DNA from 2 places in the Microbacterium resistens genome. Region 2 is predicted to be linked to the other one. Evidence: riboswitches for the same ligand, from Rfam matches in the RefSeq annotation. Region 2 holds a riboswitch; the other holds the start of a gene.
The links. Region 2 has a riboswitch for FMN ahead of K8F61_RS06960 (6,7-dimethyl-8-ribityllumazine synthase). Riboswitches for the same ligand answer to the same signal wherever they lie in the genome.
Positions count from the first base shown of each region.

Region 1: another riboswitch for FMN. It lies ahead of ribD (bifunctional diaminohydroxyphosphoribosylaminopyrimidine deaminase/5-amino-6-(5-phosphoribosylamino)uracil reductase RibD); the one in region 2 lies ahead of K8F61_RS06960 (6,7-dimethyl-8-ribityllumazine synthase).

Region 1 covers NZ_CP082781.1:1,722,538-1,726,938, reverse strand. The annotation lists gene ribA (GTP cyclohydrolase II) at 1-21, opposite strand, end outside; gene K8F61_RS08300 (riboflavin synthase) at 18-689, opposite strand; gene ribD (bifunctional diaminohydroxyphosphoribosylaminopyrimidine deaminase/5-amino-6-(5-phosphoribosylamino)uracil reductase RibD) at 689-1,738, opposite strand; FMN riboswitch at 1,794-1,946, opposite strand; gene K8F61_RS08290 (Fpg/Nei family DNA glycosylase) at 2,015-2,890, opposite strand; gene K8F61_RS08285 (GNAT family N-acetyltransferase) at 2,945-3,514, opposite strand; gene trpS (tryptophan--tRNA ligase) at 3,667-4,401, opposite strand, start outside.
Region 2 covers NZ_CP082781.1:1,422,056-1,426,456, reverse strand. The annotation lists gene K8F61_RS06970 (LLM class flavin-dependent oxidoreductase) at 1-997, shown strand, start outside; gene K8F61_RS06965 (FMN reductase) at 999-1,643, shown strand; gene K8F61_RS06960 (6,7-dimethyl-8-ribityllumazine synthase) at 1,728-2,162, opposite strand; FMN riboswitch at 2,175-2,320, opposite strand; gene K8F61_RS06955 (aggregation-promoting factor C-terminal-like domain-containing protein) at 2,396-3,646, opposite strand; gene K8F61_RS06950 (DUF5302 domain-containing protein) at 3,763-3,939, opposite strand; gene K8F61_RS06945 (DedA family protein) at 3,950-4,401, opposite strand, start outside.

The DNA of each region.
Region 1 (4,401 bases), 300 kb from region 2:
GGGGATGGTGGACAGGCTCATCGCGAGCCTCCTTCCGTGCCGGCGTCCGGTGCGCCGGGGGTCTGAGCTGCCGGAGTGTGCGCGCGGAACGCCAGGAGGCGCTCGACGTGACGGGCGAGGACGTCGGTCTCGAGGTTGACCCGATCGCCGACCCGGAGGGCGCCGAGAGTGGTCGCGGCGAGCGTCTCGGGGATGAGGGAGACCTCGAACCAGTGTCCGCTCGCGGCCGTGGGGGCGCTCACGGCGCTGACCGTGAGGGAGGTTCCGGCGACGCTGATCGACCCCTTGTCCACCACCAGCGGCGCCAGGTCCGCAGGCAGGGAGACGCGCAGCACGCTCCACTGCGCACCCGGGCGGACGTCGAGCACCGTGCCGATGCCGTCCACGTGCCCCTGCACGATGTGCCCGCCCAGGCGGGCGCCGACGGGCATCGCCTTCTCGATGTTGACCCGCGTGCCGACCTGCGCGTCGGCGATCGCCGAGACGTCGAGGGTCTGCTTCATGACATCGGCGTCGAAGGTGTCCGTCGTGGAGCCCACGACGGTGAGGCACACGCCGCTCACCGCGATCGACTCCCCGTGCACGGCGTCCGAGGCCGCGCGGGGAGCACGCACGGTGAGCCGCCAGCCGTCTCCGGCCGGGACGATCGCGGTGATCTCGCCGACCTCCTCGATGATTCCGGTGAACATCAGGCTGCTCCTTCGGGGGGTCCGTCGTGGTCGTGGGGCGAGGCGGGCCGGGCGATCGCGAGCAGATCCGCTCCGAGGGGCAGCCACTCGTCCACGACGAGGCGCCGCGCCCCGGAGATGTCGGCGACGCCGATGTCCGTCAGGGCGAGCCGGGGGCCTCCCAGCAGGACCGGCGCGATGTAGGCGAGGACGGCGTCCGCGAGCCCGGCGGCGACGAACGCGCTGGCGAGCGTCGGGCCGCCCTCGACGAAGACGCGCTGGAGGCCGCGGTCATGCAGCAGCAGCAACGCCTCGCGGAGGTCGTGTCCGGGGATCAGGATCGGCTCGTGCGGGTGCTGTCGCAGCGCGGCGTCGGCGGGGACCGCACGGCTGCCGATCACGACAGGGACCGGCTGGTGGTCGAGAAGGCGGCCGCCGTCGCGTGCGGTGAGCGCAGGGTCGTCGGCGAGGACGGTTCCCGTGCCCACGACGATCGCATCCGCCCGGGCACGACGGCGGTGCACGTCGGCGCGCGCGGCGGCGCCGGTGATCCACTGGCTCGACCCGTCGGCCGCGGCCGCGCGTCCGTCCAGGCTCTGGGCCCACTTCACGGTGACGTGCGGGCGCCCGAGACGCTGGGCGGTCATCCAGTCGGCGACGACCTCCCTGGCGGCGTCCGCCTGCTCGCCGGCCTCGACGTCGACGCCGGCGCCGCGCAGGCGCTCGGCCCCGCCCCCCGACAGCTCTCCCGGGTCGTCCAGCGCGTAGACGACGCGCGACACGCCGGCCTCGATGAGGGCGACCGCGCACGGGCCGGTGCGACCGGTGTGGTTGCACGGCTCGAGCGTGACGACCGCGGTGGCGCCGTGCGCGGCGCCGGGAGCGAGGCGGGACAGGGCATCGACCTCGGCGTGCGGGGTCCCGGCGCCGCGATGCCAGCCTTCCGCAAGGGTCTCACCCGTAGGGGAGAGCAGAACGGCGCCGACCTGCGGATTGACGCCGCGGGGACCGCGACGGGCCAGCTCGATGGCGCGCGTCATGGCCGCGCGCTCAGCCGCCGTCGTCGTCATGTGCGTCGTCCCTTTCCGACCTGATCGATGGCTCCGGGGACGCACGTCGAATACTCGCGTGCTGCCTCCTATCCGGACTGACGAGGCTCTGCCTCGCATCACCGTCGGTTCCGGAATTCCACCGGATCGGCCTCGGTCGCGCGGGGCGCGTCCTCGGTTCGCGGACTCTCACCGCCGGTTCGGATTCTCACCGACCCCGGAGCACGTTGATGCTCTGAGTCTCCTCAACGCATCACCCCCGATCTTATTCCGTTGCATCTTTCCCGCGTCTCCGGGTTACTTGAGCAATCGCGAGAGGCGGCGGTCGGCGAGCGTCTTCCCACCGGTCTGACAGGTCGGGCAGTACTCCAGGGACCGGTCCGCGAAGAAGACGCTGCGCACGGTGTCCCCGCAGACGGGGCAGGCCTCGCCGCGTCGGCCGTGGACCTGCATCCCGCGCCGCTTGGCGTCCTTCAGGTCCGCCGGGGGCTTTCCGGAGGCCGCGGCCACCGCCTCGGCCAGGGTGGAGTGCATGGCGTCGTAGAGCCGGGTCACGTCCTCCGGGCCGAGAGAGGCGGCCGCCGCGTACGGCGACATGCGCGCCGCGTGCAGGATCTCGTCCGAGTACGCATTGCCGATCCCGGCTATCACCCCCTGATCGCGCAGGAGCCCCTTGATCTGCGTGCGTCGCCCCTCGAGGAGCGCGGCGAACGTCTCCCTCGTGAAGGCGGGATCCAAGGGGTCAGGGCCGAGCCGGGCGATCCCGGGGACCTCTGCGGGGTCTCGGACGACGTACACGGCCAGGGACTTCTTCGTGCCCGCCTCGGTGAGATCGAAGCCGCTGTCGTCGTCGAAGGCCACGCGGAGGGCGATCGGCGAGCGGCCGGGACGGACCGGGGCGGTCGGCACCTGCTCGTACCAGCGGAGCCACCCGGCCTTGGCGAGATGGAACACGAGGTGCAGGCCTTCGCCGCCCGGCGCCGCGAGGTCCAGGTCGATGAACTTCCCGTGTCGCTGCACGCCCCGCACGGCGGCGCCGGGCAGCGCCGTCAGCGGCGGGTCGAAGGTCTTGAGCGCGGCGATGGCGGACACCGCGGCGCGCGTGAGCGTCAGACCTGTCGTCCTCTCGGCGAGGAAGTCGACGAGACCCTGGACCTCCGGCATCTCGGGCATGCGCCCATCCTGCCACCGGACGCCGACATCCGTGCCGGTCTCGTCCCCGCTCGGTCAGCCCAGATCCACCGGCCAATCGACGGGGGAGCGGTCGTCGGTCGACAGCAGACCCGCCGTCCAGCCGTCGTCGCGGCCGCGGTGGCTGACGAGGGCCTGACGGCGCGTGCCCTCGAAGCGGAAGCCGAGGCCGCGGGCGGTGCGCGCCGACGGGATGTTGCCCTCCACCGCCTGCCACTGGATGCGGGCGAGGCCGAGGTCACGGAAACCCCAGTCGACGACGGCGCGGGCCGCCTCGCTGAGGTAGCCGTGCCCGCGTGCGGCGGGAGCGGTCCAGTACCCGAGCTCTGCGTGCCCGCCCGCGCGGTGTTCGGTGATGTGGTGCAGTCCGACGCACGCGATGAGGGACTCGTCGCGGTAGACGCCCCATACGGCCTCGTTGCCGTCGTCCCAGGCCTGTGCGACGAAGGCGACGAAGTCCTCCGCGTCCTTGCGGGAGTACGGGCTGGGGACCGTCGTCCAGCGCGGGATCTCGGGGTCCTGGCATGCTGCGGTGATCGCGTCGACGTCGGTCTCCGTCGGCGGGCGGAGGACGAGACGATCGGTGTGCAGCACGACGGAATCCATCCCTCCAGGATATCTCGGAGGGGCCGCCGCCCCGGTTCCCGGCCCCGGTCAGCGCCGGTTCTTGGGGCGCCGTTCGGGGATTCGGGGCTCGTTTCGGGGTGTTCTTGTGCCGTAACGAGCCCCAAAACGGGCACCGCCGGCCCGGCGGACCGTCAGACGCGGCGGAGCAGGCCGACCTTGTCGTAGACGTCGGCGAGGGTCGCGTCGGCGACCTCGTCGGCGCGGGCGGCGTTCGCCGCGAGGATGCGGTCGAGCTCGGCCGGGTCCGCGAGCAGCTCCTGCGCACGCTCCCGCACGGGCCCGAACTCCTCCACGACGACCTCGGCGAGACCCTTCTTGAAATCGCCGTAGCCGCGGCCCGCGTACTCGTCCTCGATCGCGGCGACCTGTCGTCCGGTCAGCGCGGCGTAGATCGTGAGCAGGTTGGAGACCCCGGGCTTCTCGTCCCGGTCGTAGCGAACGCTGCCCTCGGTGTCGGTCACCGCGCGCATGATCTTCTTCGCGGACTTCGCCGGGTCGTCCAGCAGCCAGAGGACGCCGGCGTCGCTCTCGGCGGACTTCGACATCTTCGACGTCGGGTTCTGCAGATCGTAGATGCGGGCGGTGTCCTTCTGGATCACCGGCATCGGAATCGTGAACGTCGTCCCGAAGCGGGAGTTGAAGCGCTCGGCGAGGTCGCGGGTGAGCTCGACGTGCTGCTTCTGGTCGTCGCCGACCGGGACGACATCGGTCTGGTAGAGCAGGATGTCCGCGGCCATGAGCACGGGGTAGGTGAACAGACCGACCGAGGTCGCGTCCGCGCCGTACCGCGAGGACTTGTCCTTGAACTGCGTCATCCGTCCGGCCTCGCCGAAGCCCGTGATGGTGCTCAGGATCCAGGCGAGCTC
Region 2 (4,401 bases):
GCTCATCGTCTCCACCTCGACGACCCTGATCACGACGAACGATCCGGTGAAGATCGCCGAGGACTACGCCATGCTGCAGCACGTCTCGGGCGGTCGCATGGACCTCATGATGGGCCGGGGCAACACCGGGCCCGTGTACCCGTGGTTCGGACAGGACATCCGTCAGGGCCTTCCGCTCGCGATCGAGAACTACGCGCTCCTGCACAAGCTCTGGCGGGAGGACGTCGTGGACTGGGAGGGGAAGTTCCGCACGCCGTTGCAGGGCTTCACCTCCACCCCGCGTCCGCTGGACGGCGTGGCGCCGTTCGTGTGGCACGGCTCGATCCGCACGCCGGAGATCGCCGAGCAGGCCGCCTACTACGGTGACGGCTTCTTCGCGAACAACATCTTCTGGCCGAAGGAGCACTACCAGCGTCTGATCGAGCTGTACCGCCAGCGGTACGCGCACTACGGCCACGGCACGGCCGAGCAGGCCATCGTCGGACTCGGCGGGCAGGCCTTCATCCGCCCGAACTCGCAGGACGCCGTGAACGAGTTCCGTCCGTACTTCGACAACGCCCCGGTCTACGGACACGGACCGTCGATGGAGGACTTCACCGAGATGACCCCGCTCACCGTGGGGTCGCCTCAGCAGGTGATCGACCGCTACGCCGCCATGCGCGACCACTTCGGCGACTACCAGCGCCAGCTGTTCCTGATGGACCACGCGGGCCTGCCCCTCAAGATCGTCCTGGAGCAGATCGACCTGCTCGGCGGCGAGGTGGTCCCGGTGCTGCGCAAGGAGCTGGCCCAGAACCGGCCGGCGACGGTGCCCGACGCCCCGACGCACGCCGCGCGGGTGAAGGCCGTGTACGGCGACGGCCCGGCGCGCCAGGCGCGCCCGGGAGCGAACCGCGGGGACAACCTCACCGCCGGGTCGCCGTACCAGGACGGCGGAGCGGTTCCGCCGGCCGCGGGGTCGGCGTTCGGCGCCGCCGCCACGAAGGGAGCGAACTGACATGGACGCACGTCGTATCGCCGTCGTCTCGGCGGGGCTGTCGAACCCGTCGTCGACCCGGATGCTCGCCGATCGCCTCGCGGCGGAGACGGCCAAGGCCCTGGCGGAGCGTGACATCGAGGTGTCGGTCGACGTGATCGAGCTGCGCGACCTCGCCCACGACATCACGAACAACCTGCTCACGGGCTTCGCGCCCCCGGCGCTCGAGACGGCGATCAACACCGTCGTCTCCGCCGATGCGGTGATCGCGGTCACGCCGATCTTCTCGACGAGCTACTCGGGGCTGTTCAAGTCGTTCATCGACGTGCTCGACCCCGATGCGCTCACCGGTACCCCGGTGCTCATCGGGGCCAACGCCGGCACCGCCCGGCACTCGCTCGCGATCGACTACGCGATCCGTCCGCTGTTCACCTACCTGCACGCGGAGCCGGTGCCGACGGGCGTGTTCGCCGCCTCCAGCGACTGGGGCGCGAACGCGGACGACGTCGCTCCGTTGAGCTCGCGGGTCGAGCGCGGCGCCCGGGAGCTCGCCGAGGCGATCGCCCGCCGGGAGCCGGCGGGCGGTGCGGATCCGTTCGACCCGGCGACGTACCTCGGCCAGGGGAAGTCCTTCGGGCACTTGCTCGGCGGTCTCGCCGGAGAGTGAGCGGGGCGTACCCGGGTGGTTCGGGGCGCGGGGTGGGGCTGATCGGCCCCACCCCGCGCCCCGATCGTCGGTATCGGACCCCGATCAGCCGATCGCGTCGAGGCTGGTGAGCGTGCCGGACACGGCGTCGGCGAGCTCGCGCCCCTTCACGGCGAAGTGCCGGCTGAAGTAGTCGCTGTGCTCCTGGTGCCCGTGGAAGTGGTGCGGCGTCAGCACCGCTGAGAACACCGGGACGTCCGTGTCGAGCTGCACCCGCATGAGCGCGTCCACGACCGTGGCGGCGACGAAGTCGTGCCGGTAGATCCCGCCGTCCACGACCAGCGCGCTGGTGGCGACGGCGGCATATCGGCCGCTGCGGGCGAGACGCGTCACGTGCAGGGGGATCTCGAAAGCGCCGGGGACGCGGAACACGTCGACGTCGTCGAGACCGAGCTCGCCGAGACGGGCGATGAACGCCGTCACGGCCTCGTCGACGATCTCGGCGTGCCACTGCGCGGCGACGATGGCGATCTTGGACATGAGGGAACCTCTTTCCGTCCTCTCTCATCCGGACTGTGACCGTCGGCCCCGGGTTCGCACCGGGTCGGCGGTCCCCGCCATGGGGACCGTTCGCGGGCTCGCGCGGACAACGCCGCGACACCGCCGGTGGGGATTTCCGCCCCGCCCTGAGGACGGCTACGACGCTACCACCGGCGACCGTGCGATCCTGTCGGCGGCACCATGGCTCAGTGCTCGGCACCAGCCGGTGTCACTCAGTACCAGCCGGTGTTCTCGGAGTGCTGCCACGCACCGCACGGGGAGCCGTAGCGGTCCGCGATGTAGCCGAGTCCCCAGTCCACCTGCGTGCGCCCGTTGGTCCGCCAGTCCGGGCCCGCGCTCGCCATCTTCTCGCCGGGCAGCGCCTGCGGGATGCCGTAGGCGCCGCTGGACGGGTTCATGGCATCGGCGCGCCAGCCGGACTCGCGGTTCCACAGCAGCACCAGGCACTCGAACTGGTCCCCGCCCCACCCCCATCCGGCGAGGGCTCCGCGCGCGTAGTCCTGGGCGCCCTGGGGATCGACGATCACCTCGGGCGGTGCCGGAGCCGGTTCGGGCGCGGGCTCCGGGTCGGGCGCGGGGGCCGGTTCGGGCTCCGGTGCCGGGGCGGGTGCCGGGGCTGGGGCAGGCGCCGGCGCGGGATCGCCTCCGGGCGCCGGGGCCGGAGCGGCAGGGGGCGCCGCCGGCGGCTCGTTCTCGAGCTGCTGGCCGATCCAGTACCGTCGCTCCGTCTCCGCGGTGGTGTCCTTCAGCGCGGCCAGCTGGGCGTAGAGCGTGTCGACGTGTCCCCGGAGTCCGGAGACCGTCGTGGCCTCGGTGTCCGCCGCCTCTGCGGCCTTCTGGGCCGCCCTCTCCGCGTCGGCGGCGAGAGCGGCGCGGGCGCGCTCGGCCTCGGCCGCCTGATCGCGCAGCGTCGAAGCCAGGGCGGCATCGGCCTGCGAGCGACGGGCGAGCGTCGCCCAGGTCTCGTCGAGACGGTCGAGGACGCCGAGGCGGGTGAGGAGCTCATCGGGATCGGCCGCGGTGAACAGCCGCACGGCGGTCGGCGCGGCGGACTCGGCGCGATAGCGACCGGCGGCCAGGGCCCCGGATGCGCTCCGGGTCTCGTCGAGGGCTCGGGCCGCGTCCTCGCTCTGCGCCGCGAGCAACTCGGCGCGCTGGGCCGCGGCGTCGGCCTCGGCGCGTGCGGTCTTCGCGGCGGTGGCCGCGTCGAGGGCGGTCCGCGAGGTAGTGGCGGCCTGCGACTGCGCAGCGCTCAGCGCCGTCTCGATCCGTGTGATCTGCGCCTGGGTCGCCTGCTCGTCGCCGCGGGCGCTCTGCACGTCCTCCCACGTCGGATAGTCCTCGGCGTGCCCGGCCACGGGGGCGGCGACGAGGAGTCCGGCCGCGAGCACGAGCGCGCTCCCCAGGCGCGCCCCGACGGCGCGCGCGTGACGCCCGCGGGCGGTCGATCGTGCAGTGCTCACCCGCTCGACGCTAATCCTCCCGTGCGCGGATCGCCACCCGGGCCGCTCGCCGTCCGCCGGAGACAGAGAGGAGGGAGGACCGGACGGACCGGTCCTCCCTCCTCGCCGACGGTGTCTCAGCCGCTCTTGCGTCGGAACTCGCGCTTCATCTGCGGGGCCGCGGTCGCGTGGACGGCGGAGTCGCCGTCGAGGTGCGCCTCGCCGTTGCGGTGCCGCGCGTTCTTCTTCTCGAGCGCCTCCTTGAACTTGCGCTTCATCTCCTCAGAGGGGACGGCATTGTCTTCGGTACTCATGCGCGCCAGCCTACTGTTCGCCCCGCCGCGGAGGGGAGGGCCGTCGGGCGCGCCGCGCTCCCGTGACGGCGACGTCGATCAGGAGGCCGATCCCGACCGCCAGCGCCACGGACACCACGATCGCCACCAGCGGCCCGCCCGGGACGATCGCGGCGATCGCCGCTCCGATCGCCGCCTGGTAGGCCGCCCACCCTGTCGCCGCGAGGACCACCAGTCCCAGGTACCGCGGCGGGTGGATCCGGGACGCGCCGGCGACGAGGTTGACCGCCAACCGGGCGAAGGGGACGAACCGGGCGGTGAACAGCACCGTGGCGGTCCCTCGATCCAGGCGGCCGCGCGCCCACTCCAGTGCCGCCCGGACCCGGCGCGAGCGCATCCACCGCCACCGCTCGACCCCGACCCCGCGTCCGATGAGATAGCAGGCCACGTCGCCGACGGCGGCGGCTGCCGCAGCGCAGAGGA